One region of the Serratia sp. HNCC26DJ206 genome, then DNA from elsewhere that is predicted to be linked to it. Evidence: predicted binding sites of a transcription regulator. Region 1 holds the regulator's gene; each other region holds the start of a gene.

Evidence for each region. Region 1 encodes PurR, which represses purine synthesis genes. Its sites were predicted from a motif close to CANGCAAACGTTTGCNTG; they were not measured.
Region 2: AC2A1E_RS07120 (7-cyano-7-deazaguanine/7-aminomethyl-7-deazaguanine transporter) is a predicted target of PurR. The motif match lies at 7,807-7,824, and genes of this name have one in related genera.
Region 3: cvpA (colicin V production protein) is a predicted target of PurR. The motif match lies at 6,202-6,219, and genes of this name have one in related genera.

The regions. Positions count from the first base shown of each region.
Region 1 is NZ_JBXUGP010000028.1:60,620-70,628, forward strand. It holds gene punC (purine nucleoside transporter PunC) at 1-996, opposite strand, end outside; gene punR (DNA-binding transcriptional activator PunR) at 1,111-2,037, shown strand; gene purR (HTH-type transcriptional repressor PurR) at 2,018-3,043, opposite strand; gene cydH (cytochrome bd-I oxidase subunit CydH) at 3,366-3,455, shown strand; gene sodB (superoxide dismutase [Fe]) at 3,515-4,093, opposite strand; gene AC2A1E_RS18500 (C40 family peptidase) at 4,303-5,109, opposite strand; gene AC2A1E_RS18505 (Grx4 family monothiol glutaredoxin) at 5,517-5,861, shown strand; gene rnt (ribonuclease T) at 5,932-6,612, opposite strand; gene gloA (lactoylglutathione lyase) at 6,682-7,089, opposite strand; gene nemA (N-ethylmaleimide reductase) at 7,263-8,360, opposite strand; gene AC2A1E_RS18525 (TetR/AcrR family transcriptional regulator) at 8,445-9,050, opposite strand; gene eptA (phosphoethanolamine transferase EptA) at 9,160-10,009, opposite strand, start outside.
Region 2 is NZ_JBXUGP010000008.1:54,623-64,631, reverse strand. It holds gene glpT (glycerol-3-phosphate transporter) at 1-1,133, opposite strand, end outside; gene glpA (anaerobic glycerol-3-phosphate dehydrogenase subunit A) at 1,499-3,148, shown strand; gene glpB (glycerol-3-phosphate dehydrogenase subunit GlpB) at 3,138-4,409, shown strand; gene glpC (anaerobic glycerol-3-phosphate dehydrogenase subunit GlpC) at 4,406-5,605, shown strand; gene AC2A1E_RS07135 (AbrB/MazE/SpoVT family DNA-binding domain-containing protein) at 5,715-5,960, shown strand; gene mazF (endoribonuclease MazF) at 5,960-6,292, shown strand; gene AC2A1E_RS07125 (DcrB family lipoprotein) at 6,332-6,889, opposite strand; gene AC2A1E_RS07120 (7-cyano-7-deazaguanine/7-aminomethyl-7-deazaguanine transporter) at 7,025-7,690, opposite strand; gene tusA (sulfurtransferase TusA) at 8,036-8,287, shown strand; gene AC2A1E_RS07110 (zinc/cadmium/mercury/lead-transporting ATPase) at 8,321-10,009, opposite strand, start outside.
Region 3 is NZ_JBXUGP010000011.1:26,961-36,969, reverse strand. It holds gene AC2A1E_RS09215 (DUF3410 domain-containing protein) at 1-134, shown strand, start outside; gene AC2A1E_RS09210 (aspartate-semialdehyde dehydrogenase) at 224-1,234, shown strand; gene truA (tRNA pseudouridine(38-40) synthase TruA) at 1,234-2,055, shown strand; gene AC2A1E_RS09200 (DedA family protein) at 2,136-2,798, shown strand; gene accD (acetyl-CoA carboxylase, carboxyltransferase subunit beta) at 3,032-3,940, shown strand; gene folC (bifunctional tetrahydrofolate synthase/dihydrofolate synthase) at 4,061-5,326, shown strand; gene dedD (cell division protein DedD) at 5,327-6,052, shown strand; gene cvpA (colicin V production protein) at 6,344-6,844, shown strand; gene purF (amidophosphoribosyltransferase) at 6,866-8,383, shown strand; gene AC2A1E_RS09170 (UbiX family flavin prenyltransferase) at 8,550-9,122, shown strand; gene hisJ (histidine ABC transporter substrate-binding protein HisJ) at 9,431-10,009, shown strand, end outside.

The DNA.
Region 1 (10,009 bases):
ATCAGGGAACGGCATCAGCGCATTTGTCACCAGAATCGGATAACTGGCACCGTTAACCAAAGCCATAAAGCAGAATGGGATCAACAGGCTAGTTAAGGTCGGTTGGCTTAACGTGGCAACCAGATACAACGCCACCATGCTGACTCCATAAGCTACCAGTAGCCACGGCAACAAGGTTTTGCCTGAAATGCGGTTCAATGCTGTACGACAACCGTAACCGCCGAGTAAAAAGGCCAACGTCTGTGGAACATAGCTCAGGCCAATATCATTCGGGCTGTACCCCATATTGCCGAGAATAAACGGCGAACCGGTCAGCCAGGCAAAGAAGCTGGCTGAACAGGCGGCAAAGATCATCACGTTGCCGCTGAAAACTGGAGACTTCAGGATTTGCAGGAAGCTGAGGCCGGGCTTTTTATCGGCAGAAGGTACGATTCTGGCTGTCTCTTTCAGCAACAAGGTGGGTACGAACAACAAGACAGCGATACCCAGCAACACCGCAAAGATCGCTCGCCAGCCCATATGGTTCAGCAGCCAGGCACCGACCAGCGGGGCCAGTGCCGGAGAAAGCGCAACCAATGGCATGATAGTGGCGAAAATGCGGTTAACTTTACCATCGCGATAGCGATCCACCACGATGGCCTGCCAGGTTACAGCGGCAGAGCAGACCCCAATCGCCTGGATGAAACGCAATGACCACAGTTGCACGGCATTTTGCACCCACAGCATCCCCAGGCAGCCGAGAGCAAACAACGCCAGACCAAACAGCAGAACTGGCTTGCGGCCCAGCTTATCGGAAAGCGGTCCCCACACCAGTTGGGCAAAGGCGAAGCCAGCCAGAAAGATACTCAGGCTGGCGCTGATGGCACCGGCGGAGATTTGCAAATCCTGTTGCATGGCACCAAAGGCGGGTAGATACATATCGGTGGCCAGATAGCCCAGCATACTCAGGCCGGCGAGATAAAACATAAATCCAAAACTTTGCATGGTATTTCTCATTAACATTTTCTTATTGCAGGTTTTTTAGCGCCGGCCAGTGTATCCGGCTGGATCTCTGCTTGTGAAACGGTAATATTTGCTAGGTGCTGTTAAAAAAATTGAAGGCAAAAAGAGATGTGGTCTGAATATTCGCTCGATGTCGTTGATGCGGTAGCGCGCACCGGCAGTTTTAGCGCGGCAGCACAGGAGCTGCACCGTGTGCCGTCTGCGGTAAGCTATACCGTGCGGCAACTGGAACAATGGCTGGCAGTGCCGCTGTTTGAACGCCGCCATCGCGATGTGGAACTGACGCCTGCCGGTGCGCTGTTTGTAAAAGAAGCGCGTACTGTTATCAAAAAAATGCTTGATACGCGTCGTCAATGCCAGCAGGTGGCCAATGGTTGGCGCGGGCAGCTAAAAATCGCGGTGGACATCATTGTTAAACCGCAGCGCAGTCGCCAACTGGTGCTGGATTTTTATCGCCACTTCCCCGATGTGGAACTGATGGTGCAACCGGAAGTGTTCAACGGCGTGTGGGACGCGCTGGTGGATGGCCGGGCCGAGATGGCGATCGGTGCCACGCGTGCGGTGCCGGTGGGCGGTGGTTTTGCCTTTCGCGATATGGGTTTTATGAACTGGTTGTGTGTCGTTAGCACGTCACATCCGCTGGCCAGTCTGACCGGTTTGCTGCGCAACGATCAACTGCGGCCATATCCTTCTCTATTGCTGGAGGATACGTCGCGCAACTTGCCCAAGCGAGTGACCTGGTCATTGGATAATCAGCGGCGGCTTACCGTCCCCGACTGGGTTTCCGCTGTAGATTGCCTGCGCAGCGGGTTGTGTGTTGGTATGGTACCCGCGCATCGCGTACTGCCATTGGTACAAAGCGGTGAACTGGTGGCATTGCAATTGCAGGAGCCGTTTCCCGCCAGTGCCTGCTGCCTGACCTGGCAGCAGAACGCACAATCACCGGCGATGGCCTGGCTACTGGAGTATCTAGGGGATAGTGAAACGCTCAACCAGGAGTGGTTGAGCGAAGAGACTAGCGGCGATAATCGATAAATGGGCCATCGGCCACGGAACGGCGTTCGATCAGTTTTGGATGCACTTCAATCACTTGGGATTCTTCACGCTTGCTGATAATGCGATCCAGCAGCATGGTGAAAGCCATTTCCCCCAGGCGCTCTTTCGGCTGGTGGATGGTGGTTAGCGCCGGGGTGAAATAGCGCGCGTTACGCACGTTATCGTAACCGATCACCGAAATATCCTGCGGGACGCGCAGACCCAGTTCGTCGGCGGCGCAGATCGCCCCCATTGCCATAATATCGCCTCCGCAAAATACCGCCGTAGGGCGGTGTTTCTGCGACAGGATCTGGTGCATGGCCTTGTAACCCGAATCGGGTTCAAAATCCCCTTGGACGATCCACTCTTCACGCACCTCAACGTTGGCCTCTTGCAGCGCCTTCAGGAAGCCCTGATGGCGGCCGCCGCCGGTGTTGCGTGATAACTGCCCTGGAATAGCACCGATATCACGGTGGCCACGTTCCAGCAGATAGCGGCCAGCCAGATAACCGCCTTCAAAGGCGTTATCGATAATGGTATCGGTAAAATCACCGCGTGCAGCACCCCAATCCATCACCACCATGGGGATATTGCGATAATCCTCCAGCATGCCCAGTAACTGGTCCGGGTATTCCGAGCACATTACCAGCAGGCCATCAACACGCTTTTGCGCCAGCATCGCCAGGTAGGCACGCTGTTTGTCGAGGTTATTGTGTGAGTTACAAAGGATCAGGGTATAGCCTTTGCTATAGCAGCTGTTCTCTACCGCCTCGATCACTTCAGCAAAGTAGGGCGCTTCACTTGAGGTCGCGAGCAAACCGATCGATTTGGTATGGTTAACCTTCAGGCTGCGTGCGACCGCGCTCGGGGAGTAGTGCAGTTCTTTGATCGCAGCCCGAACGGCCTCTTTTGTTTCTTCGGCGACGAAACGCGTTTTATTGATGACGTGCGAAACGGTGGTGGTGGACACGCCAGCGCGTTTGGCGACATCTTTAATCGTTGCCATGTAAAGAATGACTCCTGAACTCACATGTTATGCCATGTAAGTATGATGTTAATCGTTTGCCTGCATAGATCTCTCTCCAGAGAAGCGGAAGCTGAGTTTTTAGTGCTGAGTTCGTAAGCCGCTTAAACAGGAGGGGCATTTTGCCGGTACGCAGTTGTGAACTGCGGATTTTGTCCCAAATTGACGCAAAGTGGAAGATCTATTCGGCATTATAACTTGGGAAATGATAACAAGATTTTAGTCACGAACTGTGTGAAAATGATTTGACGCATTAATCGTGTGGATTTTATGCTTAGTGAAGCCAATCTGATAGGGAGTCGTTATGGATACCGATTTGAAGATGTCATTGATTACCACCGTTTGTGCTTTAGCAATGATTATTGTTTTCGGTTTTATCGCCGCATTGAACTGATTCATACCAAGAAATAATAAAGGCGCAGCATGCTGCGCCTTGCTATCAACCTCCAGCGATTACGCCAGATTCTTTTCCACGAACGCCCAGTTCACCAATGCCCAGAAGTTCTCCAGGTATTTCGGACGCGCATTGCGGTAGTCGATGTAATAGGCATGTTCCCACACGTCAACGGTCAGCAGCGGTTTGTCTTCACCGGTCAGCGGGGTTGCCGCATTTGAGGTGCTAACGATCGCCAGCGTACCATCCGCCTTTTTCACCAGCCAGGTCCAACCCGCGCCGAAGTTTTTCACGGCGGCATCGGTGAATTGCTCTTTAAAAGCAGCAAAAGAACCAAAGGATTTGGTGATCGCAGCGGCTACTGCGCCCGTTGGCTCGCCGCCACCCTGTGGTGACAGGCAATGCCAGTAGAAGGTGTGGTTCCACACCTGTGCTGCGTTATTGAACACGCCGCCGGTAGAAGTTTTGACAATCTCTTCCAGGGTTTTGCCTTCGAACTCGCTGCCTTTCACCAGGTTGTTCAGGTTAACCACGTAGGTGTTATGGTGCTTACCATAGTGGTATTCCAGGGTTTCTGCAGAAATGTGCGGTTCGAGAGCGTTTTTCTCATACGGTAATGCAGGTAATTCAAACGACATTGCTTTCTCCTTTTTATATACAGCACTATTATTCCGACAACCTCCAACCCGGTGGTTGAAGGAGGAAAACAGAATGGTTGTGTGTTTTTTATGGACAATAATCTTAGCAACTTTCCGGGTGAAAAAAAGGTTTAAAGCATGTTAAGCGGCTGATTGATTAAAGCATCGGCAGGAAAGGGCGGCTGAGGCTATGTCTCAGCCGCAATAAATCAACGGATAGTTTTTGGCGTGACAACACGGCGTGCGCCGATGTAGTGGTTCTGCCAGTAGTCGTTATCCAACTGGCTGACGCGGATTTCTTCGCCAGTACGCGGGGACTGGATAAACTTGCCGTTACCAAGGTAAACGCCAACGTGATCGGCAGTGCCACGGTTATTGATGCGGAAGAACACCAGATCGCCGGTCTCCAACTCGCTTTTCTTGATCGGCGCGGCGTCACGCAGGTGATACATTTCGTTGGCGGTACGTGGCATTTTGATTTTCACCACGTCTTTGTAGGCGTAATAAATCAGGCCGCTGCAGTCAAACCCGGTGTGCGGTGAAGAACCGCCCCATTGGTAAGGCTTGCCCATCTGGCTCATGAGTTTGGCCATGGCCGTTTGTTTGGCATGCTGATAACGTTTTTTGTGCGCAGGGCTGAGTTTCAGCGGTTTTTCATTCTTGGCCAGTTTCGCGGTAGCCATATCCGGCTCACGATGGCGACCATAGCCTTTCTTGTAACCCTTTTTCGGCGGAGTGACTTTGACGCTGGCAGTGCGGGTAGATTGACTCTTTGATTTAACCTGTGTGGTTTTCTTCTCTGCCTGCGACTTTATTTTCGCTGTTTTCTGAGGCGCAACGGCTTTCACTTTTTTGCTGGCCTTATCCGCTTTCTTTTTCTTGCGATCGTCAGGCCGGGCATCATTAACATGCCCCTTACGCTGCTCGGCAGAAACATGTGCCTTTGGCGCAGCGTGCGCCAGATTGAAGAATAGCTGTGAGAACAACAGCATGAAAAGCGTAATAATTAAACGCATGTCAATGTTACCAACCTTGGCCTCGAAAAAGATATCTAACGGGCTACAGTATTCCCGAAATTTGCCATATAAAACAGCGTAGAACTCATAAATAGTAATCCATATTGTGAGAAAACGTTAATGGCATTTTTTATGGTTTAAAATCAACCCGTTAATGTATAAAAAAGCATCAATAAACCGAGTGTGGCTTATTATTCATCACGTGCCAACCGCGAAAATATAATAGTGAAATAGTCGGATTAAAAATGTTATTCTGTGAGTATGTTTTAACCGGAATGGTGCGGTTTTTAGAGCTCGTCCGGCAACCGGAAATGTCCCTGCAAAAGATGGCGTTTTCTTGATACTGTTCCTGCCGCTACAATAGCCGGTGTGATGTTGTAGCCAAGATGTGGCTTGAGGAAGCAATAATGACGACGATTGAAAAAATTCAGCAGCAGATTTCTGCTAACCCAATTTTGCTGTACATGAAAGGTTCACCGAAATTGCCAAACTGCGGTTTCTCTGCGCAAGCCGTCCAGGCGCTTTCCGCCTGTGGTGAGCGTTTCGCTTATGTTGATATTCTGCAAAACCCGGATATCCGTGCCGAACTGCCAAAATACGCCAATTGGCCAACCTTCCCGCAGCTGTGGGTTGACGGTGAACTGGTGGGCGGTTGCGATATCATTATGGAAATGTATCAGCGTGGTGAATTGCAGCCGTTACTCAAAGAGACGGCTGAGAAATATAAGCAGCAGGAAGATCAGCAGCCTTAATGGCGAAAGGTTTTACTGAAAAAACTCGGGCGGCATCTGTTACAGATGCCGCCCGAATTTTTTATGACGCTTAGTCAGCGTTGTTGCTGCTGAGCGGCCAACCACCAAGACGTTTCCAACGATTCACCAGTTCACAAAACAGCAGAGCCGTTTGTTCGGTATCGTACAGGGCGGAATGTGCCTGGCTGCTGTCGAATGGCATACCGGCGGCGATACAGGCCTTGGCCAACACGGTCTGGCCCAGTACTAACCCGCTTAACGCGGCGGTATCGAAGGTAGCAAACGGATGGAATGGATTGCGTTTCAGGCTGGCCCGCTCAGCGGCCGCCATCAGGAAGCTGTGATCAAAGTTGGCATTGTGAGCCACGATAATCGCTCGGTTACATCCCTGATCTTTAATACCTTTGCGCACGGCCTTGAAAATAGCGTGTAGCGCATCATGTTCACTCACCGCACCGCGCAGCGGGTTATGCGGGTCAATACCGTTGAAGGCTAGCGCTTCGGGTTGCAGATTAGCCCCTTCAAAGGGTTCAACGTGAAAATGCAGGGTTTCATCCTGCTGTAACCAGCCGTTGCTATCCATTTTCAGCGTGACGGCGGCAATTTCCAGCAGCGCATCGGTCTTGGCATTAAAGCCTGCGGTTTCTACATCAATAACAACGGGATAAAACCCACGAAAACGGCCACTCAGGGCGTTAAGATCACTTTTTTCGGCCATCAGTTTCTTATCTTTATCGAATACAGCGGGCATTATGACAAATTTCTTGCCTTGATGCAGCGGAGATAAAAGAAGGGCGCTGAAATGCGCCCTGGGGAAACGTCAGTTGCCGAGACCTTGGCCGGCATGTTTGTTCTCGATCAGTTCGATTTTGTAGCCATCGGGATCTTCAACGAAAGCGATAATCGAGGTGCCACCTTTGACCGGGCCCGCTTCACGGGTTACGTTGCCGCCAGCATGGCGAATGTTGTCGCAGGTAGCTGCCACATTATCAACGCCCAGTGCCAGGTGGCCAAATGCGGAACCCATCTCGTAGCTGTCAACGCCCCAGTTGTAGGTGAGTTCAATCACAGAACCTTCGCTTTCATCGGTATAGCCAACGAACGCCAACGAGTATTTGTACTCGGTGTTCTCGCTGGTGCGCAGCAGGCGCATGCCTAATACCTTGGTATAGAAATCGATGGAGCGTTGCAGATCACCGACACGGATCATGGTATGGAGTAGGCGCATAATTTCCTCTGATTGGGTGTGCCGCAGCGAGCGGCAGGTAGATTGAAGCGAACATCAGTATAGCTTTGTCATATAAGGCAATTCAACGCGTCTGGTGCATAAGCGGCTTACGTGACGCTGTCACCAATAAATTCAGCCGGCTTTTGGCCGGCTGAGGATCAAAGAAAAGTCACTTACAGAGTAGGATAGTCGGTATACCCCGCTGCACCGCCACCGTAGAAGGTGTCAGCATGCGGTTCATTCAGCGGCGCTTTCTGCTTGAAGCGTTCTAACAGATCCGGGTTGGCGATATAGCTGCGGCCAAAGGCGACGGCATCAATAAAGCCTTTTTCGATCAGTTCTTCGGCTTTTTCGGCAGTGTAGGCACCCGCGCCCACGATTACCCCGCTGAAATGCGCGCGAATGGCGTCACGGAATGCGGCGGAATAAGGCTTGCCACCGGCCCAATCGGGCTCAGAGATGTGCAGATAGGCGATGCCACGTTTATTCAGCTCTTCGATCAGATATAGCGCTGCGGCTTCCTGGTCTTCACCGTTGTCCAGGCCATTGAATGGGCCAAGCGGTGAAATACGGATACCAACACGATTTGCCCCAACTTCGGCGATGCTGGCATCAACCACTTCCAACGTCAGGCGAGTACGATTCTCAATATTGCCACCATACTGATCGGTACGCTGGTTAGAGGCCGGAGACATGAACTGGTGCAGCAGGTAGCCGTGCGCAGCGTGTAATTCAATGTAATCGAAACCAGCTTCACGTGAGTTGGCAGCCGCCTGGCGGAAATCGTTGACGATCCCGGCGATTTCTGCGGTTTCCAGTGCGCGCGGGGTGGAGGTTGGCACACGTACCCAGGCACCGGTTTCATCACGTACCGTGGTGCGGGTTTCGGCATTGATTGCGGAAGGAGCGACCGGTGCTTGCTGGCCCGGTTGCAGGCTGTTGTGAGAAATGCGGCCAACGTGCCAAAGTTGCACGGCGATATGCCCTTGTTTCTCATGAACGGCCTGAGTGATTTTTTTCCACGCGGCAATCTGTTCTGGGGTATGCAACCCTGGAGCACCGGCATAGCCTTTCGCCTGGAAAGAAATCTGTGTCGCTTCGGTAATGATCAGGCCGGAACTGGCGCGTTGTGCATAGTATTCCGCCATCAATGGGGTTGGAATATCACCGGGTTCAATGCTGCGCAAACGAGTCAGCGGGGCCATGAATACACGATTGGGCAGTGTTGTAGAGCCAACTTTCAGGGGGGAGAACAACTTTTCAATCTTCATAATGCATCCTATTTAATAGACCGGTCGACTAGTTAAGGTTAAAACGTATTTCAGCAATGGCACTTTCAGGGTAAATCACCAGGATTAGCGTTGTGCAGGGCGCAACAGTAATTCGATAGTTTCCAGCGCGCTGGTCAGTGGGGCGACCGAACGGCGGATTTTGGCACGCAGCGAAGCACCAAGCCACAATGAGTAGAGCGTTTCCGCCGTTGCCGCTGGGCTCATGGCGATGACCAGCGAACCTTCACGTATCCCTCGCTCAAGCGCCTCTTGCAGATGGCCAACAATGCGCGCGGTGCCGGTTTCCAGCGCATGACGCATCGGTTCCGACAGATCGCTGACCTCGGCAGAAAGTTTCACCGCCAAGCAGGCGTTATGGCATTCGCTGAGGCAGTGATGGCTGATGGCTTGTGCGTAATAACTTAATAACTGATGACGCGCATCGCGTTTGACGTCGCCAAACAACGTCTGCATATCAGCATCATAGTGTTCAAAATAGCGTTGCAGCATCGCTTCGCCAAAAGCTTCCTTCGAGCGAAAATAGTGGTAGAACGAGCCTTTAGGCACGCCAGCCGTCGCGAGCAATTGGCTCAGACCCATACCGGCAAAGCCAAGGCGCAGGCTGAGGGTTTCGCCAGTAACGAGCAGATGTTCACGTGTATCCACGTTGCAATGCACAGGTTTTGTCATAATGATGCTGAGCGTAATAGACCGATTGGTCTAGGTCAAGAAAAATAAAAAGCCGGTGAGTAATACCGGCTTGAGTTTGCGTTTATTGTGCCTTAGGAGAGCGTAAAAGTTAAGCCTTGCCTTGGGCGTGCCTGCGGCAGTTTTGCAGAATATCCTGATGGGGATGATATTCATGTGTGTGCACGTTGAGCATACCCAACAGGGTGTGGAACAGGTTGTCCTGCGAAACCTCATTGTTTTCAGCCAGGCTATTCAGGCATTGGCGGTCGATAGCAAAATTGCGTTCATACTCTGCCGACATCCACATCAGGAAAGGCACGTGGGTTTGCTGAGAAGGCGCAAAGAGATAAGGCGTGCCGTGCAGGTAAATACCGTTTTCCCCCAGCGACTCGCCATGGTCAGAAAGGTAAACCATTGCCGTATTGAATTTGTCACCGTGTTGCTGCAACAGCTTGATGGTGTTATCCAGCATGGCGTCGGTGTACAGCAACGAATTGTCGTAGGTGTTCACCAATTGCGCGTGCGTACAGTCCTGGATCTGGTTGCTGTCGCAGGTCGGTGTAAATTGGCGGAATTCAGGCGTGCTGCGGCGATAGTACGCTGGCCCATGGCTGCCCATCTGGTGCAGCACGATAACGCCGTTGCCTTTCAGGCCGTTGATGTAGTCATCCAGTTGGTGCAGCAGCACATTGTCCATGCAGACATCACCCTCACAGTACTGCGGTAACTGCAATTTGGTCATGTCGATATGCGGGATACGGTCGCAGGCACCTTTGCAGCCGCCATCATTGTCACGCCACAGCATGTTGATTCCGGCATGAGCCAGAACATCCATTAAGCCTTCTTGATGAGCGGCTAATTTGGCATCGTAATCACTGCGCGGCATGTTGGAGAACATACAAGGGACGGAGATTGCCGTTTCGGTACCGCAAGAGCTGGCATTCCTGAAATACACCACG
Region 2 (10,009 bases), on a different contig from region 1:
TTCGGTGCCAACTCCAGCGCATGCAGGCCGATCAGCATGACCGGGCCGTAAATCAGGAAGCCGATGGTGATCATACAGGCCATATCGATGCCTGGATTACCCACCGGGTTCAGCCAGTAAATGATGGTGGCGATGGTGACCAGTACCATGAAGAACACCCCGGTGGCACCACGGTTACCTTTGAATACCTTATCCGACATCCAACCGCACAGCAGCGTGCCTGGAATACCGGCGTATTCGTACAGGAAATAGGCCCAGGATGATTTATCCAGCGCGAAGTGTTTGACTTCTTTCAGGTAGGTCGGCGACCAGTCGAGGATGCCGTAACGCAACAGGTAGACAAAAACGTTGGCGATGGCGATATACCACAACAGCTTGTTCGGCAGGACGTACTGCATGAAGATCTGCTTGGCAGTCAGTTCTTCTTCTGCTTTATCGCTGTAGTCATCCGGGTAGTCGTTTTTGTACTCTTCGATCGGCGGTAAACCGCAGGATTGCGGGGTATCACGCATCAGAGCAAAGGCGATCATCGCCACCAGGATCGCACCGAAGGCTGGCATATACAGCGCCGCTTTCCAGTCGTTGAACCACGCCATCCCCAGCAGGAACAGCAGCGGCGGCAGGCCACCACCCACGTTATGGGCACAGTTCCACACCGAAACGATACTGCCGCGCTCTTTCTGCGACCACCAGTGCACCATAGTGCGGCCACACGGTGGCCAACCCATGCCCTGGAACCAGCCACACAGGAACAGCAGCACAAACATCACCGCAATGCTGGAGGTGGCCCAAGGCACAAAGCCCATAAACAGCATGACTGCGGCTGACAGGATCAGGCCTGCGGGCAGGAATACGCGTGGGTTAGAACGGTCGGAAACCGACCCCATGATGAACTTGGAGAAGCCATAAGCGATGGAGATCCCTGATAGCGCAAAGCCCAGGTCCCCACGGCTGAAACCTTGCTCGATCAGATACGGCATTGCCAGGGTGAAGTTTTTACGCACCAGATAGTAGGCGGCGTAACCGAAGAAAATCCCCATAAAAATTTGCCAGCGCAGCTTACGGTAGAGCGGATCTACCTTATCGACTGGCACACGGGAAATGTGTGCGGCTGGCTTAAAAATACTCAACATGAGCGCCTCCGATGGCTTTATCAGTTATTACATCAGCAGGAAACGGATGTCCTGAAGATGATCGAGCGGATACCAGAGTTAAGTGTTGTCAAATTGTTCCATAACGAGCGCCATCCTAGTCAAAACCCGCAAGTCCCATTGTGATGGATGGCGCAATTGTTACACTTTTATGAAACATCGGCGGATTCTGCGCGATTGGTTAACATTTTGAAATGAGTAAACAGCAAAAACTTGTGATTTTGATCACATTTGTGATTTTTTAAGGTCATTTTACTTTCGTTTTTTGTTCGTTATTGTTCCTTATCAAACAAAATCCTTAATAAATGTGTACCAATAGGATGATAACCATAGGCCCAGGGGGCGTAATGAATAACGACTCACCAGTGACCGAAACGGATGTGATCATTATTGGCGGCGGGGCGACCGGTGCAGGTATTGCCCGTGACTGTGCGCGGCGCGGGCTGCGCTGCGTTTTGCTGGAGCGGCATGACATCGCCACCGGGGCGACCGGCCGTAACCATGGGCTGTTGCACAGCGGAGCGCGCTATGCGGTGACCGACGGTGAATCGGCCCGCGAGTGCATTGAAGAAAACCGCATACTGAAACGCATTGCCCACCATTGCATCGAACCTAGCGATGGCCTGTTTATTACCCTGCCGCAGGATTCGCTGACGTATCAACAGCAGTTTATTACCGCCTGCCTGAATGCCGGGATTAATGCCGAAGCGATCGAACCCCAGCAGGCGCTGCGTCTGGAGCCTGCGGCTAACCCGGCGTTGATCGGCGCCGTGCGGGTGCCGGATGGTACCGTCGATCCTTTCCGGCTGACCGCCGCCAATATGCTGGATGCGCGTGAACATGGTGCGCAGGTGCTCACCTATCATCAGGTAATAGGTTTACTGCGCACGAGCGATCGTGTGACCGGCGTGCGCGTTTTCGACCATAAAAATGCGCGTCAATACGACATTCATGCGCAGGTGGTGGTGAATGCCGCCGGCATTTGGGGCCAACAGATAGCAGAATATGCCGATCTGCGGGTGCGTATGTTCCCGGCCAAAGGGGCGCTGTTAATCCTCGGCCATCGCATTAATAACATGGTGATTAACCGCTGCCGCAAACCGGCAGACGCCGACATTCTGGTGCCGGGAGATACTATCTCGTTGATCGGCACCACCTCTACCCGCATTGATTACGACCAGATCGACAACATGGTAGTTACCCCGCAGGAAGTGGACGTGCTGATCCGCGAAGGCTCGCTATTGTCACCAATACTGGCGCAAACCCGCATTCTGCGTGCCTATGCTGGCGTACGGCCGCTGGTGGCGCGCGATGACGATCCCTCCGGGCGTAACGTCAGCCGCGGCATTGTGCTGCTCGATCACGCGGAACGTGACGGCCTGGAGGGTTTTATCACCATAACCGGCGGCAAGCTGATGACTTACCGGCTGATGGCAGAATGGGCGACCGATAAAGTGTGTGCCAAGCTGGGCATTAATAGCCCGTGCACCACGGCGCAAGTGGCGTTGCCGGGTTCCCGTCAGTCGGCGGAAGAAACAGTGCGCAGCGTGGTGTCGCTGCCGGCGAGCATCCGGGGTTCGGCGGTTTATCGCCACGGCGATCGCGCAAGCCAGATTCCTTCGGGCGATCGGCTGGATAACAGCCTGGTGTGCGAATGCGAGGCCGTGACCGCCGGTGAAGTCCGCTATGCGGTGAACTCCCTCACCGTTAATAACTTGGTCGATCTGCGCCGTCGCACCCGCGTTGGCATGGGCACCTGCCAAGGGGAACTGTGCGCCTGCCGTGCTGCTGGGTTACTCACGCACTTTAATGTCACCACGCCGCAGCAATCCATCGCGCAGCTTTCTCACTTCCTCAATGAGCGCTGGAAAGGCGTGCGGCCTATCGCCTGGGGCGATGCGTTGCGGGCCAGTGAGTTCACCAGTTGGGTTTACCAGGGGTTGTGCGGGCTTGAGGCGCGCGGTGACCAGCAGCAGGAGGCCGATGATGCAATTTGACGTGGTAGTGATTGGCGGCGGGCTGGCAGGGCTGAGCTGCGCCATCCGTTTGGCCGAGCAGGGCAAGCGTTGCGCAGTGGTCAGCTCAGGCCAGAGTGCGCTCTATTTTTCTTCCGGCTCGCTCGATCTGCTGGCGCAACTGCCCGATGGCACGGCGGTGGAATCACCGTTGGCGGCCTTACCGGCGCTGGCGCAGCAGGCTCCGCAACACCCTTATAGCCTGATGGGTGCAACCTGCGTCGCCACATTGGCCACAGAAGCGGTGCAGTTGTTGGAGCGTTGTGGCGTGCAGATGCAGGGCAGCAGCGAGCGTAACCATTTACGCGTCACGCCGCTCGGTACGCGCCGCGCCACCTGGCTCAGCCCGCAGGCGATTCCGATCACTGTGCTTGGCGGCGTTTTGCCATGGCGCAAGATCGCGGTGCTTGGCATCGAAGGCTTCCTGGATTTTCAACCGCAGATGGTGGCCAGCTCGCTGGCCGAGGAACAGGGTGTGAAAGCCGAGGTTGCTTCGCTGCATTTACCGCTGCTGGATCGGCTGCGCAATAACCCCAGTGAATTCCGCGCGGTGAATATCGCCCGCGTGCTGGATGTGCCAGAGAATCTGGCCGTGTTGACGGAAGAGATCAAACGCCAGGCGGGTGAGGCGGAAGCCATCTTCCTGCCCGCTTGCTTGGGGCTGGAAAGCGATCGGCCACTGGCGGTGCTGCGCGAGGCGCTCGGCAAACCGGTATTCCTGTTGCCGACGCTGCCCCCTTCGGTGCTCGGCATGCGGCTACACCAGGCATTGCGCCAGCGTTTGCAGCAACTGGGTGGCGTATTTATGCCGGGGGATACCGTGCTGCGGGCGGATTTTGACGGGCAACGTATTAGCGGCCTGTATACCCGCAACCACACCGATATCCCGCTGCGTGCGCAGCAGGTAGTGTTGGCCAGCGGCAGTTTCTTCAGCAATGGGCTGGTGGCGGAGTTTGACGGCATTCGTGAACCAGTGTTCGGCCTCGACGTTTACAGCAAGCCCCAGCGTGAAGAGTGGAGCCGCAGCGATTTGTTCGCGCCGCAACCCTATCTGCAATTTGGCGTGCAGACCGATGCCGGTTTACGTGCGCTCAAGCAAGGGCAGGCGATCGCGAATCTGTACGCTATCGGGGCCGTCACAGCGGGCTACGATCCGTTACAGCAAGGCTGTGGAGCCGGGGTATCGCTGATAGGTGCGCTGCATGTGGCACAACAGATTGCTATGCAGGAGGTTTCGGCATGAGCCTGTTAAAAGACAACAGTTTTGAGAGCTGCATTAAATGCACGGTGTGTACTACCTATTGCCCGGTGGCCAAGGTCAACCCGCTCTATCCGGGGCCGAAGCAGGCCGGGCCGGATGGCGAGCGTCTGCGGCTGAAAGATCCGGCGCTGTATGATGAGGCGCTGAAATACTGCACCAACTGCAAACGCTGCGAAGTGGCGTGCCCATCCGAGGTGAAAATCGGTGACATTATCCAGCGTGCGCGCGCCAATTTCAGCCAGAAAAAGCCGACGCTGCGCGATGCCATTCTCAGCCATACCGATATCATGGGCTCGCTTTCAACGCCGTTTGCGCCGATCGTCAATGCTACCACCGGGCTGAAACCGGTGCGTATGCTGCTGGATAAAGCGCTGAAGATCGATCACCGGCGTGAACTGCCAAAATACTCTTTCGGCACCTTCCGCCGCTGGTATCGCCAACAGGCGCAGCAGCAACAGCGTTATAGCGAACAGGTGGCGTTTTTCCACGGTTGCTTTGTCAATTACAACCATCCGCAGCTCGGTAAAGATTTGATCAAGGTGTTCAACGCCATGGATATCGGCGTGCAACTGCTGAAACGTGAGAAATGCTGCGGTGTGCCGCTGATTGCCAACGGCTTTATGGAACAGGCTAAAAAACAGGCCAAGGTTAACGCCGAATCCTTGCACGATGCGGTGCTGGAGCGCGGTATTCCGGTAGTCGCCACCTCTTCGAGCTGTACCTTTACCCTGCGCGATGAATATCCGCATCTGTTGGAGATCGATACCTCGGCGGTGCGCGAGCGGGTGGAACTGGCAACGCGCTACCTTTATCGCCTGCTGAGCCAGGGGCGCAGTTTACCGCTCAAGCACACGCCGCTGCGTGTGGCTTACCATACGCCGTGCCATATGGAAAAAATGGGCTGGACTGCTTACACGTTGGAGCTGTTACGGCAAATTCCAGGGTTGGAGCTGGTGGTGCTGGAGTCGCAATGTTGCGGGATCGCCGGGACTTACGGCTTCAAGTCAGAGAACTATGAAACTTCGCAAGGTATTGGTGCTTCGCTGTTCCGCCAGATTGAAGAGAGCGGCGTGGACATGGTGATTACCGACTGCGAAACCTGCAAATGGCAGATCGAGATGTCGACCAGCAAGCGCTGCGAACATCCGATCACTCTGCTGGCGCAGGCGCTGGGGTAGGCATTTCCCGTTCAGCTTTTTAAAGTTTCAACATTGTTGACACGTCATCGATTGTCGATTAATGTTTCTACATTGTAGAGACATTCCACTGAATTCGGAGAAGACGATCATGTCGCAGGTAGTGGTTAAAAAATGGGGAAATAGTCCATCAGTCAGGTTGCCGGTAGCCATCATGAAAGCCGCGTCACTCAATGTTAATGATACCGTAGAAGTGACGGTCGAAGAGGGCCGCATTGTGATTGTACCGGTGCGTGCGAAAGAGTATTCGATCGAGGGACTGTTGTCAGGGGTGACTGACGAGAATATTCACCAGGAGGTCTCTTTCGGCAAGGCTGTCGGTAAAGAGGTGTCCTGATGGTTAAAGGCTATGTCCCTGAAGCTGGCGATATTGTCTGGCTGGAGTTTGATCCACAGGCCGGTCATGAACAGGCTGGCCATCGCCCTGCGCTGGTATTAAGCCCTGCAATTTACAACGGTCGGATTGGGCTGATGTTGTGTTGCCCGATGACCACCAGGATAAAAGGGTATCCTTTTGAAGTCATTGTTCCCGGTGAGCCTGAGAGCGCCGTTCTTGCCGACCAAGTCAAGAGCCTCGACTGGCGAGAGCGCAACGCGACCAAAAAAGGCAAGGTGCCGAGTTCTGTACTGGCGGACGTCAGAGCAAAAGCTAAAGCATTAATAGGGTAGAAATTAAAGGGGCCGGTACAAGCACCGGCCCTGGCAAGATTAAGGCTGTAACTTCAACGAACTGATAATGCCTTCGGCTTCGCTTTGCTCCTGCTGCTGGTTATCCGCTGGCAGCGTGACCTGAATGGTCAGCAACTGGTTACCCAATTCACCGAGCAAGATCGACGAGTAAGCCTTTTGGCCGCTGCTGGTAATGATGCTATCCAGTTGGCGCAATGACACCCCGTTGATATCGATAACTTTGTTGGTGATCACCTGCAGGTTGGCATCGCGTGAACGCTGCTGCTGTTCCATGTTCTGGGCCAGAGTTTCTAGGCTGTCTGCTGGTTTATCACCGAGGATGATGATCAACGCGCGCTGGCCGGTGCTGTCGGCGAAGACGTGGCGGTTATTAGATTGCTGGCTCAGCTTGCTGCTCTGATCCGCCATGCCGTTTGGCAGGGTAAAGGTCAGTTTGCCATCCAGTAAGCTTACCGTCTGGTTGGCTGCGGTACTCGCGCTGCCGTTGACCGGCTCTTTATTGTCTTTGGCACCGTCACAGGCCGCAAGGCCAAGCACTAACAGGCTGATACCCATCAATTTTGCTACTTTACGCATGGGGCTTCCTTATTCCTTCACAGGTAGGGGGTTGTAGCGTATGGCACCGTATTCCAGGCTGAAATGCAAGGCGGATGTTGTCACAAGGCTTGTTTGCGCAGTAGCGGGGCAGCCGAGCCACCCCTGATCAGCGGATTAACTCGGCTGTAACTGGCCGTCTTGCTGGCGCGATGCCAGGCGTTTGAGCAGCATGTTTAGCAGCACGCCGTACATCGGCAGGAAGAACAGCATGCAGATCAGCACTTTGAAGCCGTAATCGACCAGCGCAATCTCCACCCAGTTGGCGGCCATAAAGGGGTCGCTGCTTCTATAGAAAGCGATGAAGAAGAACGCCAGCGTATCGCTGATATTGCCGAGGAACATCGCCGCTGCCGGGGCGAGCCACCAAGTGCGGCGTTGGCGCAGGCGGTTGAAGACGTACACGTCCAGGATCTGGCCCAGCACGTAGGCCATAAAGCTGGCGACGGCGATACGTGCCACAAACAGGTTAAAGCTGGTCAGCGCACCCAGGCCCTGCCATTCCCCCTGAAACGTGACGGTAGAGATCACATAGGAGATAAACAGCGCGGGGACCATCACTGCGAGGATAATTCTGCGCGCCAGCGGGGCACCGAAGATCCTGACCGTCAGATCGGTCGCCAGGAAGATGAACGGGAAAGTAAATGCCCCCCAGGTGGTGTGAAAACCGAAAATGCTGATCGGCAACTGCACCAGATAGTTACTGGAGGTAATGATGGCGATATGGAACAACGATAGCCAAACCAACGCGGTAACGCGCTGTTGAGTGGTAAACGAATACATGATGTTGCCTTTTTAAGTTGGGGTGAGGGAACCCATATTTAACGGTAGAGATTTTACCTGCGCGGCGCATATTACGCGTTTGCGCAACCAATGCAACTTAAGTTGTGGTTAAATTTCACGCAAACGTTAACGCATGTTGCACAGAAAAACCACTGGCGTAAACTATACCCGTCAGACTTCGAGTTGCTTGGGTGTTGGCTGCCTTCACTCACCCCAGTCACTTACTTGAGTAAGCTCCTGGGGCTTCGCTCAGTTGCCGCCTACAAGCAACTCGAATTATTTTGGGTATATACCTTGATGAGATCCGGCGAGCCTTCGCCGATCGTTTTTGATCGAGAACAATGCATGACTGATATCTTTACCCAGGCAGACCAAACGCTTGATGCGCTGGGCTTGCGCTGCCCGGAACCGGTAATGATGGTGCGTAAAACCGTGCGCCATATGGACAACGGTAAAACGTTGCTGATTATTGCCGACGATCCGGCCACCACCCGCGATATTCCGGGTTTTTGCCGCTTTATGGAACACACGCTGGTGGCGCAGGAAACCGAAACGGCCCCTTATCGCTATCTGTTGCGCAAAGGGCTGGTGGAGTAACGTCAGGCCCGCGTGGGGCCTGACGGATTGTCGCTATGGGCGTTTCTTCAATAGACGCAGCGCGTTGGCGGTCACCAGCGCGGTAGCGCCGGAATCCGCCAGCACCGCCAGCCATAAACCGGTCATCCCCAGCAGGGTGGTGACCAGGAAAATCCCTTTCAACCCGAGCGCGATGGCAATGTTCTGGCGAATGTTGGCGTGCGTGGCGCGCGCGATACGAATCATCTCGGCTACCCCAACCAGGCGGTTGTGCGTTAATGCGGCATCAGCCGTTTCCAGCGCCACGTCGGTGCCGCTGCCCATGGCGATGCCGATACTGGCGGCTTTCATTGCTGGGGCATCGTTGATGCCATCGCCAATCATTGCCGTCTGCTGCTGCTGATTCAGCGCCGTGATGGCTTGCACCTTGTCTTCCGGCATCAACCCTGCGCGGTAATCAATCCCTAGCTCGTTGGCAATAGCTGCCGCTGCGCGCGGGTTATCACCGGTCAGCATGACGCCGCGGATGCCTAATTCTGCCAACTCGGCAATGGCCTGTTTGGCGTCGTTGCGCAAAGTATCACGCAGTGCCAGCAGGCCAACGGGAACACCCTCTTCCAGCACCACCACGGCGGTTTTCCCTGCCGTTTCCAGAGTTTCAACCTGGCTGCGCCATGCGTGGCTAAGCTGGCTTTCTGCCAGTTTGCCCGGTGCGCTGATCAGAATGGTTTTACCGTTAACCATGCCTTCCACGCCAATCCCTGCCAGCGCCCGGCGGCTTTCAGCCAGCGGCAGTGCCTCGCCGTTTTCCCCGGCGCGGTTGATGATGGCCTGCGCCAGTGGGTGATGCGAACCGGCTTCCACCGCTGCCGCCAGAGCCAGCAATTGCTGTTCGCTGATACCGCTAGCTGGCAACACGTCGGTGACGGTGGGTTTACCCTCGGTCAGCGTGCCGGTTTTATCGAATGCGATGGTTTGTACTCGGCCCAACTGTTCCAGCGCCGCGCCGCCTTTAATCAGCGCACCACGGCGGGTAGCGGCTGCCAGGCCGGAAGTGATCGCCGCCGGAGTCGAGATCACCAGCGCGCAAGGGCAACCGATCAGCAGCAGGGTCAGGCCACGATAGATCCACATTTGCCAAGGTTCGGCGAACAGCAGCGGTGGCACCAGGATCACAGCAACCGCCAGCAGCATAATCGCTGGGGTGTAGTAACGGCTAAAGCGATCGAGGAAGCGTTCGATCGGCGCACGGCGCTCTTCGGCTTCTTCAATCAACTGCAAAATACGGTCGATAGCATTTTTGCCCGGTTCAGAGGTCACTTTCATCTGCGCCGCCTGATCGACCGACAGGCTGCCTGCCGCCACTTTCTCCCCTTGTTGGCGTTCAACCGGCACGGATTCACCGGTTAATGCGCTTTCGTCAAAGCTGGCGAAAGGATTGAGCAACTCAGCATCGGCAGGCAGACGGCCACCCGGTGCGATTTCAATCACATCGCCGGGGCGCAGGCTGGCGACCGGCACCTTTTTGCGCGCGTTACCCTGGATCAGCAGGGCATCCTCCGGCACCAGCGCCATCAGGGCTTTCACGCCTTTGCGGGCGCGGTTGGCGGCATAGGATTCCAGCAGTTCCCCCACCATAAACAGCAGCAACACCATGGCGGCTTCGGCCGTGGCACCGATGAACAGTGCGCCAATGGCGGCGACGCTCATCAGAGTTTCAATAGCAAACGGGGTGCCTGAGCG
Region 3 (10,009 bases), on a different contig from region 1:
CTGGACTGCCGGGTGAGTTTGATCGTCTGCGCAAGCATTATCAGGAACGCCGCGAATGGTCTTCGCTGCGGGTGCTGTGTGATGACAGCGCCAGTGCAGAACTGCTGCACAAGCTGGGTTTTGGCGTTCAATAAGGTTGCCTTAAGCAAATGGGATTAACCTCTTTTATCCGGGCGGTGGTTTCACCGCCCGCTTGCAAATGAAATACTCTGGAGATGACCCAATGTCTGACGGCTGGAATATCGCTCTGCTTGGCGCGACGGGCGCAGTAGGTGAAGCGTTGCTGGAATTGTTACAGGAACGCCAGTTCCCGGTGGGTGAGCTCTATCCTTTAGCCAGTGAACGCAGCGCGGGTGCGACGGTGCGTTTTAATGGTAAATCCCTGTTGGTGGAAAACGCCGAGGAATTTGACTGGTCCCAGGCGCAGTTGGCGTTTTTCGTCGCCGGGACGGAAGCGGCCGCTCGCTATGCGGAGGAAGCGGGCAATATGGGCTGCCTGGTGATTGATACCAGCGGCCTGTTTGCTCTGGAACCGGATGTGCCACTGGTGGTGCCCGGCGTTAATCCGCAGGTGCTGGCGGATTACCGCAACCGCAATATCGTGGCGGTGGCCGACAGCATGGTGAGCCAACTGCTGACGGCGATTAAACCATTAACTGAACAGGCCGGGCTTTCTCGTTTGCACGTCACCACGCTAATGTCGGCTTCGGCACGCGGCAAAGTGGCGGTGGACGATCTGGCAGGCCAAAGCGCACGTTTGCTGAACGGTATTCCTGCCGAACCGGGCGTGTTTGCCAAGCAACTGGCGTTCAATATTTTGCCTTTGATGGCCGATGAGCAGGGCAGCGTGCGTGAAGAGCGCCTGATCGTCGATCAGGTGCGCAAAGTGCTACAGGACGAAGGGTTGCCGATCTCGGTAAGCTGCGTCCAGTCGCCGGTATTCTACGGCCACGCGCAGGTGGTGCACTTGGAAGCGTTGCGCCCGATCGCCGCAGAAGAGGCACGCCACGAACTGGAGCAGGCCGAAGATATTCAACTGAGCGAAGAAGACGATTATCCGACCCAGGTGACGGAAGCCTCCGGCAGCGATGTGCTGTGCATCGGTTGCCTGCGCAATGATTATGGCATCCCTGAAATACTGCAGTTCTGGTCGGTGGCCGACAACGTGCGCTTTGGCGGTGCGCTGATGGCGATCGAAACCGCTGAACGCCTGTTGCAGGAGCAGATGTACTGATGTCTGAAGTGGAGTTACCAACCCCTCCAATGCTGAAAATTGCGTTGGGGATTGAGTATGACGGCAGCCGTTACTATGGCTGGCAACGTCAGCAGGAAGTCACCAGCGTTCAGGCTTGCCTGGAAAAAGCGCTGAGCAAGGTCGCGGATGCGCCGATCGGCGTGTTCTGCGCCGGGCGTACCGACGCCGGGGTGCATGCCACCGGCCAGGTGGTGCATTTTGAGACCGCTGCGCGCCGCAAGGATGCCGCCTGGACGATGGGTGTTAACAGCCACCTGCCGCCGGATATTGCAGTGCGTTGGGTAAAGGAAGTCAGCAGTGATTTCCATGCACGCTTTAGCGCCACCGCCCGCCGTTATCGTTACATCATCTTTAACCATCGTTATCGCCCGGCGGTATTGCAGCAGGGGGTGACGCATTTTTATCACCCGCTGGATGCCGATCGTATGCATCGTGCGGCACAGGCGCTGTTAGGGGAGAACGATTTCACTTCTTTCCGCGCCGTGCAGTGCCAGTCGCGTACTCCGTGGCGCAACGTAAAGCAGGTTAAAGTGACGCGCTACGGCGAATATCTGGTGGTCGATATCAAGGCCAATGCGTTTGTGCATCATATGGTGCGCAATATCGTCGGCAGCCTGATGGAAATTGGCTGCGGCAATCAGGATGAAAACTGGATGGCTGAACTGCTGGCGTTGAAGGACCGCAATCTGGCGGCCGCAACGGCGCGGGCAGAGGGGTTGTATCTGGTCGCTGTCGATTATCCTGAGCAGTTTGCTTTACCCCGGCCACCGATGGGGCCGCTGTTTTTAGCTGACGATTAAGCCGCCTGATGGCAGATTAATGCGTTGTTCACTGGTGCAAGCGCTGGGTGGGAGAGACACTCGGTTAGACGAGAGAATTTATGGACATCATCAAATTTATCATTGATTTCATTTTGCATATTGACGTGCATTTGGCAGAGTTGGTGGCGCAATATGGCATGTGGGTGTACGCCATTCTGTTCCTGATCCTGTTCTGTGAAACCGGGCTGGTGGTGACGCCGTTCCTGCCGGGAGATTCTCTGCTGTTTGTCGCCGGTGCGCTGGCAGCACTGCCGTCTAACGATCTCAACGTGCACACCATGGTTGTTTTGATGGTGATCGCGGCAGTGATCGGTGATGCGGTCAACTATACGATTGGCCGGTTGTTTGGCGAGAAGTTGTTCAGCAACCCGGATTCAAAGATTTTCCGCCGTAGCTATCTGGATAAAACCCATCAGTTTTATGAGAAGCATGGGGGTAAAACCATTATTCTGGCGCGATTTGTGCCGATCGTACGGACATTTGCGCCGTTCGTCGCCGGGATGGGGCATATGTCCTATCGTCACTTCGCTGCGTATAACGTGATTGGTGCGCTAATTTGGGTGTTGCTGTTCACTTATGCTGGTTACCTTTTTGGCGACTTGCCGATCGTGCAGGAAAACTTGAAATTGTTGATCGTTGGGATCATCTTTGTTTCAATTCTGCCGGGCATTATTGAGATTTGGCGCCACAAACGCGCGGCTGCCCGCCAGCAAAAACAGTAAAAACAGCGCTTAACCTATCGGTTCGACCAGTTTTTTATCCACAGGACCGGGCCGATATGGTTTAATGAGCGACATTTATGGTCTGTTCCTGCGAACAACCTTGAAATCAGTGCCTCGGCAGCGCGCAGGTCGTGCTTGGTTCGGGGGCTTTTTCATTAGGTCTGTTTTCGGGGGGATTGTTACAGCATGAACAGCGGACTGGCGTCTGCCAGGTTCAAACAGAAAGGTCATCGATGAGCTGGATTGAACGAATTCTTAACAAGAGCAATATTACACAAACCCGTAAGGTGAGCATTCCCGAAGGGGTTTGGACCAAATGCGATAGCTGCGGCCAGGTTCTCTATCGTGCCGAGCTGGAGCGTAATCTTGAAGTCTGCCCTAAGTGCGATCACCACATGCGTATGTCGGCGCGTATGCGTTTGCATACCCTGCTGGACGAAGGCAGTGAAGTGGAACTGGGCAGCGAACTGGAGCCGAAAGACGTTCTGAAGTTCAAGGATTCCAAAAAGTATAAAGACCGCTTGGTGGCCGCACAGAAAGCGACCGGCGAGAAAGACGCGCTGGTGGTGATGAAAGGCACGCTGTACGGCATGCCGATCGTTGCGGCCTCTTTCGAATTCGCCTTTATCGGTGGTTCGATGTCTTCCGTGGTTGGTGCGCGCTTTGTGCGTGCGGTTGAGCAGGCGCTGGAAGATAATTGCCCGCTGGTCTGCTTCTCCGCCAGCGGTGGTGCGCGTATGCAGGAAGCGCTGATGTCGCTGATGCAGATGGCGAAAACCAGCGCGGCGTTGGCTAAATTGCAGGAGCGCGGTCTGCCGTACATCTCTGTACTGACCGATCCGACCATGGGCGGTGTTTCCGCCAGTCTGGCAATGCTGGGCGATATCAATATCGCCGAACCGAAAGCGCTGATTGGCTTTGCCGGCCCACGCGTGATCGAGCAGACCGTGCGTGAAAAACTGCCGCCGGGCTTCCAGCGCAGTGAGTTCCTGATCGAAAAGGGTGCGATTGACATGATCGTGCGCCGTCCGGTGATGCGTCAGACATTGGCAAGCATTCTTTCCAAGCTGACCAACCAACCGCAGCCGCAGTTTGATGATGCAGCCCCGGTTGCCGCACAAGAAAATCAGGCTGATGCCTGATCCGCAAAGGAGCGGCCGCACCGGTAACTGACCGGTGCGGTATTTCAATCGCTATGTTGTGGCTAAGCGCGGTTGAAAACGCAAAGCGTCGCCTTACGGGTATATGAAGCGATGGAATCCATGCAAAACCACTCAATTCCCCAAGCCACGTCGCCATTGAGCTCGTGGCTTTATTATCTGGAACGCTTGCACAGCCAGGCGATCGAACTCGGCCTGGAGCGCGTGCAGCGCGTTGCGGCACATCTTGATTTACTCACTCCTGCTCCCACGGTCTTCACCGTTGCCGGTACCAACGGCAAAGGCACCACCTGCCGCACGCTGGAAGCCATTCTGCTGGCCGCCGGGTTGCGCGTCGGTGTCTACAGTTCGCCGCACCTGGTGCGTTACACCGAACGGGTACGCGTTCAGGGTGAGGAGCTGAGCGAAGCGGAGCACAGCCGTTCATTGTCGGCCATCGAAGCCGGGCGCGGTGAAACTTCCCTGACGTACTTCGAATTCGGCACGCTGTCGGCGTTGCAACTGTTCAAACAGGCTAAGCTTGACGTGGTGATCCTGGAGGTCGGATTGGGCGGGCGCTTGGATGCCACCAATATTGTTAATCCGGACGTGGCGGTGGTGACCAGTATTGCTTTGGATCACACCGATTGGCTGGGTAACGACCGCGAGAGTATTGGCCGTGAGAAAGCGGGGATTTTCCGCAGCGGCAAACCGGCGATCGTCGGCGAACCGGATATGCCACACAGCATTCAGCAGGTGGCTGAGAGTTTGGGCGCTTCACTGTTTCGCCGTGGCGATGCCTGGAACTTCAGCGAGCAGGGTGAACGTTGGCAATGGGAAGGGTGTGGCACCCGGTTGACCAACTTGCCAATGCCGAACGTGCCGCTGGCGAATGCGGCCACCGCGTTGGCGGCGCTGCACTATGCTGCGCTTGAGATAGATGAGAAAGCAATTTTTGCCGGGTTGCAGCAGGCAGCATTGCCGGGGCGCTTCCAGATTGTGCAGCGGGACCCGCTGCTGATCCTGGATGTTGCGCATAACCCGCATGCGGCGGGCTATCTGGCCGGGCAACTGGCAAAATTACCGCGTAATGGTGGCAAGGTGCGGGCTGTGGTGGGCATGCTGTCAGATAAAGACATCGCCGGTACGCTGGCTTGCCTGAGCGGACAGGTGGATGCCTGGTACTGCGCCCCGTTGGAAGGCCCACGCGGTGCCAGCGTTGAGCTGTTGGCGCAGTATTTAACGGAACCGCAGCAGTTTGCCGACGTCCAAACGGCATGGCGTCAGGCAATGCAGGATGCAGATATTCAAGACATTGTGATCGTCTGTGGATCGTTCCACACCGTTGCCCATGTGATGGCGGCGCTAGACGAGAGGCGGGGAGTGTGAGTGGCAAGTAAATTTCAGAACCGACTGGTTGGCACTGTGATTCTGGTTGCCCTGGGGGTCATTATCCTGCCGGGGTTGCTGGACGGAAAAAAGAGACATTATGAGGATGAATTTGCGGCCATTCCTCTGGTGCCGAAACCGGGTGATGCGCACGAAACCGACGTGATACCGCCGGTGAATCAGCCGTTGCCAGCCCAGCCGCCGGAAGGTGCGGGAGCGCTGGTCGAGCAGCAGGCCGCGACCGAAGCAGCAACCCGGCAGGCGGCGAATCAACGGGGACAGCAGCAGGAACAGCAGCAGCCCGTGTTGGTGGCACCACCGCCGATCGAAACCAAACCGGTACAACAGCCCAAGCCGGTAGAAACCAAACCGTTGGAAGTGAAGCCAAAACCGGTAACACCGCCGAAGGTTGAACCTAAGCCGGAAGTGAAGCCGGAGACTAAGCCAGAACCAAAACCAGCGGCTGAGGAAAAAGCGCCGGTAGGGCAGGCTTATGTGGTGCAATTGGGGGCGCTGAAAAATGCCGCCAAGGTTAACGAGATCGTCGCATCGCTGCGTTTGTCTGGCTACCGAGCCTATACCGTGCCTTCAACGCCGGTACAGGGGGAGATTACCCGGATCTTCGTCGGCCCGGATGCATCGAAGCAGAAGCTGCAAGCGTCACTGCCTGCACTGAATGGCATCAGTGGCTTGAGCGGGCAGGTAAAGGCTTACAGCGCACGCTGAGTTGCTCCAGCTCACTCTTCTTCGGGGAGATGGGGCTGGAGAAACATCAGTAAAACTGTGCCTTTCAGCGACGAAACAACCTATGTAGGCGCGGCGATTAAGAAATTTTTTATCGCCGTTTTTTATTTGTTACGTGGCGGGAAATCCCCTACGCAAACGTTTTCTTTTTCTGTTAGAATTCGCCGCGAATTGGTCATACCCGATAACATTCGAGCGGTATCAGGGCAGTTAACGCTGATGCAGCCTGAAGGATAAAGGGGATGCAAGGGGCGATTCATTATTGGAATGGTCATGGTCTGGATTGATTACGTCATTTTAGCGTTGATTGGATTTTCGGCTCTGGTGAGCCTGATCCGAGGGTTTGTGCGTGAAGCCTTGTCACTGGTGACATGGGGATGTGCGTTCTTTGTTGCCAGCCATTTCTACCCTTACCTTGCAGCCTATTTCACTCGTTTTGAAGATGAACTGGTACGGAACGGCATCGCGATTGCCATTTTGTTTATCGCGACGCTGATTGTAGGCGCTATCGTTAACTATGTGATTGGTTCACTGGTAGAAAAAACCGGATTATCGGGCACCGATCGGGTGTTGGGCGTGTGCTTCGGCGCACTGCGCGGCGTACTGATCGTGGCGGCGATACTGTTTTTCCTGGATACCTTTACCACCCTGTCGCAAAGTGCGGACTGGAAACAGTCACAGCTTATCCCCCAGTTCAGCTATATCATCAGATGGTTTTTTGACTATCTGCAGAGCACGTCGAGTTTCTTACCGTCTCACTTACCGGGGCGGTAGCGGCTTAGAGGAAAAGACAACATGTGCGGTATTGTCGGTATCGCCGGTTTCATGCCGGTAAACCAGTCGATTTATGATGCGTTGATGGTGCTTCAGCACCGTGGGCAGGATGCCGCAGGCATCGTCACCATTGATGACCATAACGGGTTCCGTCTGCGTAAGGCAAACGGCCTGGTGAAGGATGTGTTTGAAGCACGCCACATGCAGCGTTTGCAGGGCAATATGGGGATCGGCCACGTGCGTTATCCGACGGCAGGCAGCTCCAGTGCTTCAGAGGCGCAACCTTTTTATGTCAACTCGCCGTTTGGCCTGACTCTGGCTCACAACGGCAATCTGACCAACGCCCATGAACTGCGCCAGAAGCTGTTTGAAAGTGGCCGCCGTCATGTCAATACGACCTCCGATTCCGAGATCCTGCTGAACGTGCTGGCTACCGAGCTTGACCGTTTCCAACATTATCCGCTGGAGTCAGATAACATTTTCACCGCGGTGGCGGCGATGCATCAGCAACTGCGCGGTGCTTACGCCTGCGTGGCGATGATTATCGGCCACGGCCTGGTTGCGTTCCGCGATCCGAACGGTATCCGTCCGTTGGTGATCGGCAAGCGTGAACTGGAGGATGGCCGCTGTGAATACATGGTGGCATCCGAGAGCGTCGCGCTGGATACGCTGGGCTTTGAGTTCCTGCGTGACGTTGCGCCGGGTGAAGCGGTGTACATCACCGAAAAAGGCCAGTTGTTTACTCGTCAGTGCGCCGAGAATCCAAAGAACAATCCGTGCCTGTTCGAATACGTCTATTTTGCCCGTCCTGACTCCTTTATGGACAAAATTTCGGTCTACAGCGCCCGCGTGCGCATGGGGCAGAAGCTGGGCGAAAAGATTGCCCGCGAATGGGAAGACCTGGATATCGACGTGGTGATCCCGATCCCGGAAACCTCTTGCGATATCGCGCTGCAAATCGCGCGTATTCTGGATAAACCCTATCGCCAGGGCTTTGTGAAGAACCGCTACGTTGGCCGCACTTTTATCATGCCGGGCCAGCAGGCTCGCCGCAAATCAGTACGCCGTAAGCTGAATGCCAACCGTGCCGAGTTCCGTGACAAGAATGTGCTGTTGGTGGATGACTCCATCGTTCGTGGCACCACCTCTGAGCAGATTGTGGAAATGGCGCGCGATGCCGGGGCAAAACGCGTTTATCTGGCTTCTGCCGCGCCAGAAATCCGTTTCCCGAACGTTTACGGTATCGACATGCCGAGTGCCACCGAGCTGATCGCCCACGGGCGTGAAGTGGACGAAATCCGTCAACTCATCGGTGCCGATGGCCTGATCTTCCAGGATCTGAACGATCTGATCGAAGCCGTGCGTGAAGAGAATCCGGATATTACCCAGTTTGAATGCTCAGTGTTCAATGGCATTTACGTGACCAAAGACGTTGACCAGAGCTATCTGGAATATCTTGAAACGCTGCGTAATGATGATGCCAAAGCATTACGCGGGCAGGCGGAAGCGGAAAACCTGGAAATGCATAACGAAGGCTAGGTTGCATTTTGGTTCTGCCAAAAGAGCTCCTCGCCAAAAAGGTGCACCGTGGCGTCCGCCGCGGTGCACACCTTTCTTCCCCCCGGCTTGCTTATCGATAAAGCTTGCTGCAAAGTCTGCGCTGATTCGACTATTCTAACCAGATATCCCCGCAGAGGCCCATTTCATGAAAAGACTCATTATCGGTATTTCCGGCGCCAGCGGCGCAATCTACGGCGTACGTTTGCTACAGGTATTACGTGGCGTCGAAGATGTGGAAACCCACTTAGTGATGAGTCATGCAGCGCGGCAGACATTGGCTCTGGAAACCTCGCTGAACCTGCGTGATGTGCAGGCATTGGCCGATGTGGTGCATGACGTGCGCGATATTGCCGCCACTATCTCTTCTGGTTCCTTCAAAACGCTGGGAATGGTAATTTTACCTTGCTCAATCAAAACCTTATCCGGTATTGTCAATAGCTATAGCGATGGTTTACTGACGCGAGCCGCCGATGTGGTGCTGAAAGAACGTCGGCCTTTGGTGCTGTGCGTGCGTGAAACACCGCTGCATCTTGGGCATTTGCGCCTGATGACGCAGGCGGCGGAGATGGGCGCGGTGATCATGCCGCCGGTGCCTGCTTTTTACCATCACCCGCAGAGCGTTGAGGATATTATCGATCAGACGGTTAACCGCGTGGTCGATCAGTTTGACATCGAGTTGCCGCAGGATTTATTTACGCGTTGGCAGGGTGTGAATTAACAAGCTAGCATCTAATTTAATACATTTGTGCAACCAAGCACTGATTTAGTGCGAAGTATGCACCATAATGATCCTGCTTCACCACGCTCACTGTTTCAGGGTTAGGTTTTTTGCGGGTTACGCATGGCGCGGCCTGTGCTGGCCGATCAATTTTTGCGGTTATCGTCCCAGGAAACAGTTTTCAACAGGTCGGAGTCGTTCCCTCCGTCTTGTAACAACCAATGTGGCACGATTACTGCAAATTGATTTTGGTGGAACGCAGTCTAAAGCCTGTAGCGGCATCAAAAAAATCAATTTGAGGGTAATTTATGAAAAAGCGGGTTTTGATTCTTCCTTTAGTCTTGGCTTTAAGCGCGATCGGCAGTGCATTTGCGGCTATACCGTCAACGCTGAAAGTGGGCACCGATCCAACCTATGCGCCGTTTGAGTCTAAAAACGCTCAAGGGGAGTTGGTAGGTTTTGATATCGATCTGGCTAAAGAGTTATGCAAACGTATAAATACCCAATGTACTTTTGTGGAAAGCGATTTTGATGCGCTGATCCCTTCTCTCAAGGCGAAGAAAATTGACGCCATCATCTCTTCTTTATCCATTACCGAAAAACGCCAGCAGGAAATCGCCTTTACCGACAAACTGTTTGCGGCCAACTCCCGCCTGATCGCCCCAAAAGGTTCAACGCTGCTGCCAAATGTTGAATCCCTGAAAGGCAAGAGCGTCGGCGTGCTGCAAGGTACCACGCAGGAAGCTTACGCCAATGCCCTGTGGCAGCCAAAAGGGGTCACGGTAGTGCCTTACCAGAACCAGGATCTGGTGTATGCCGATTTGGCATCCGGGCGTATTGATGCGGCATTCCAGGATGAAGTGGCGGGTAGCGATGGCTTCCTGAAA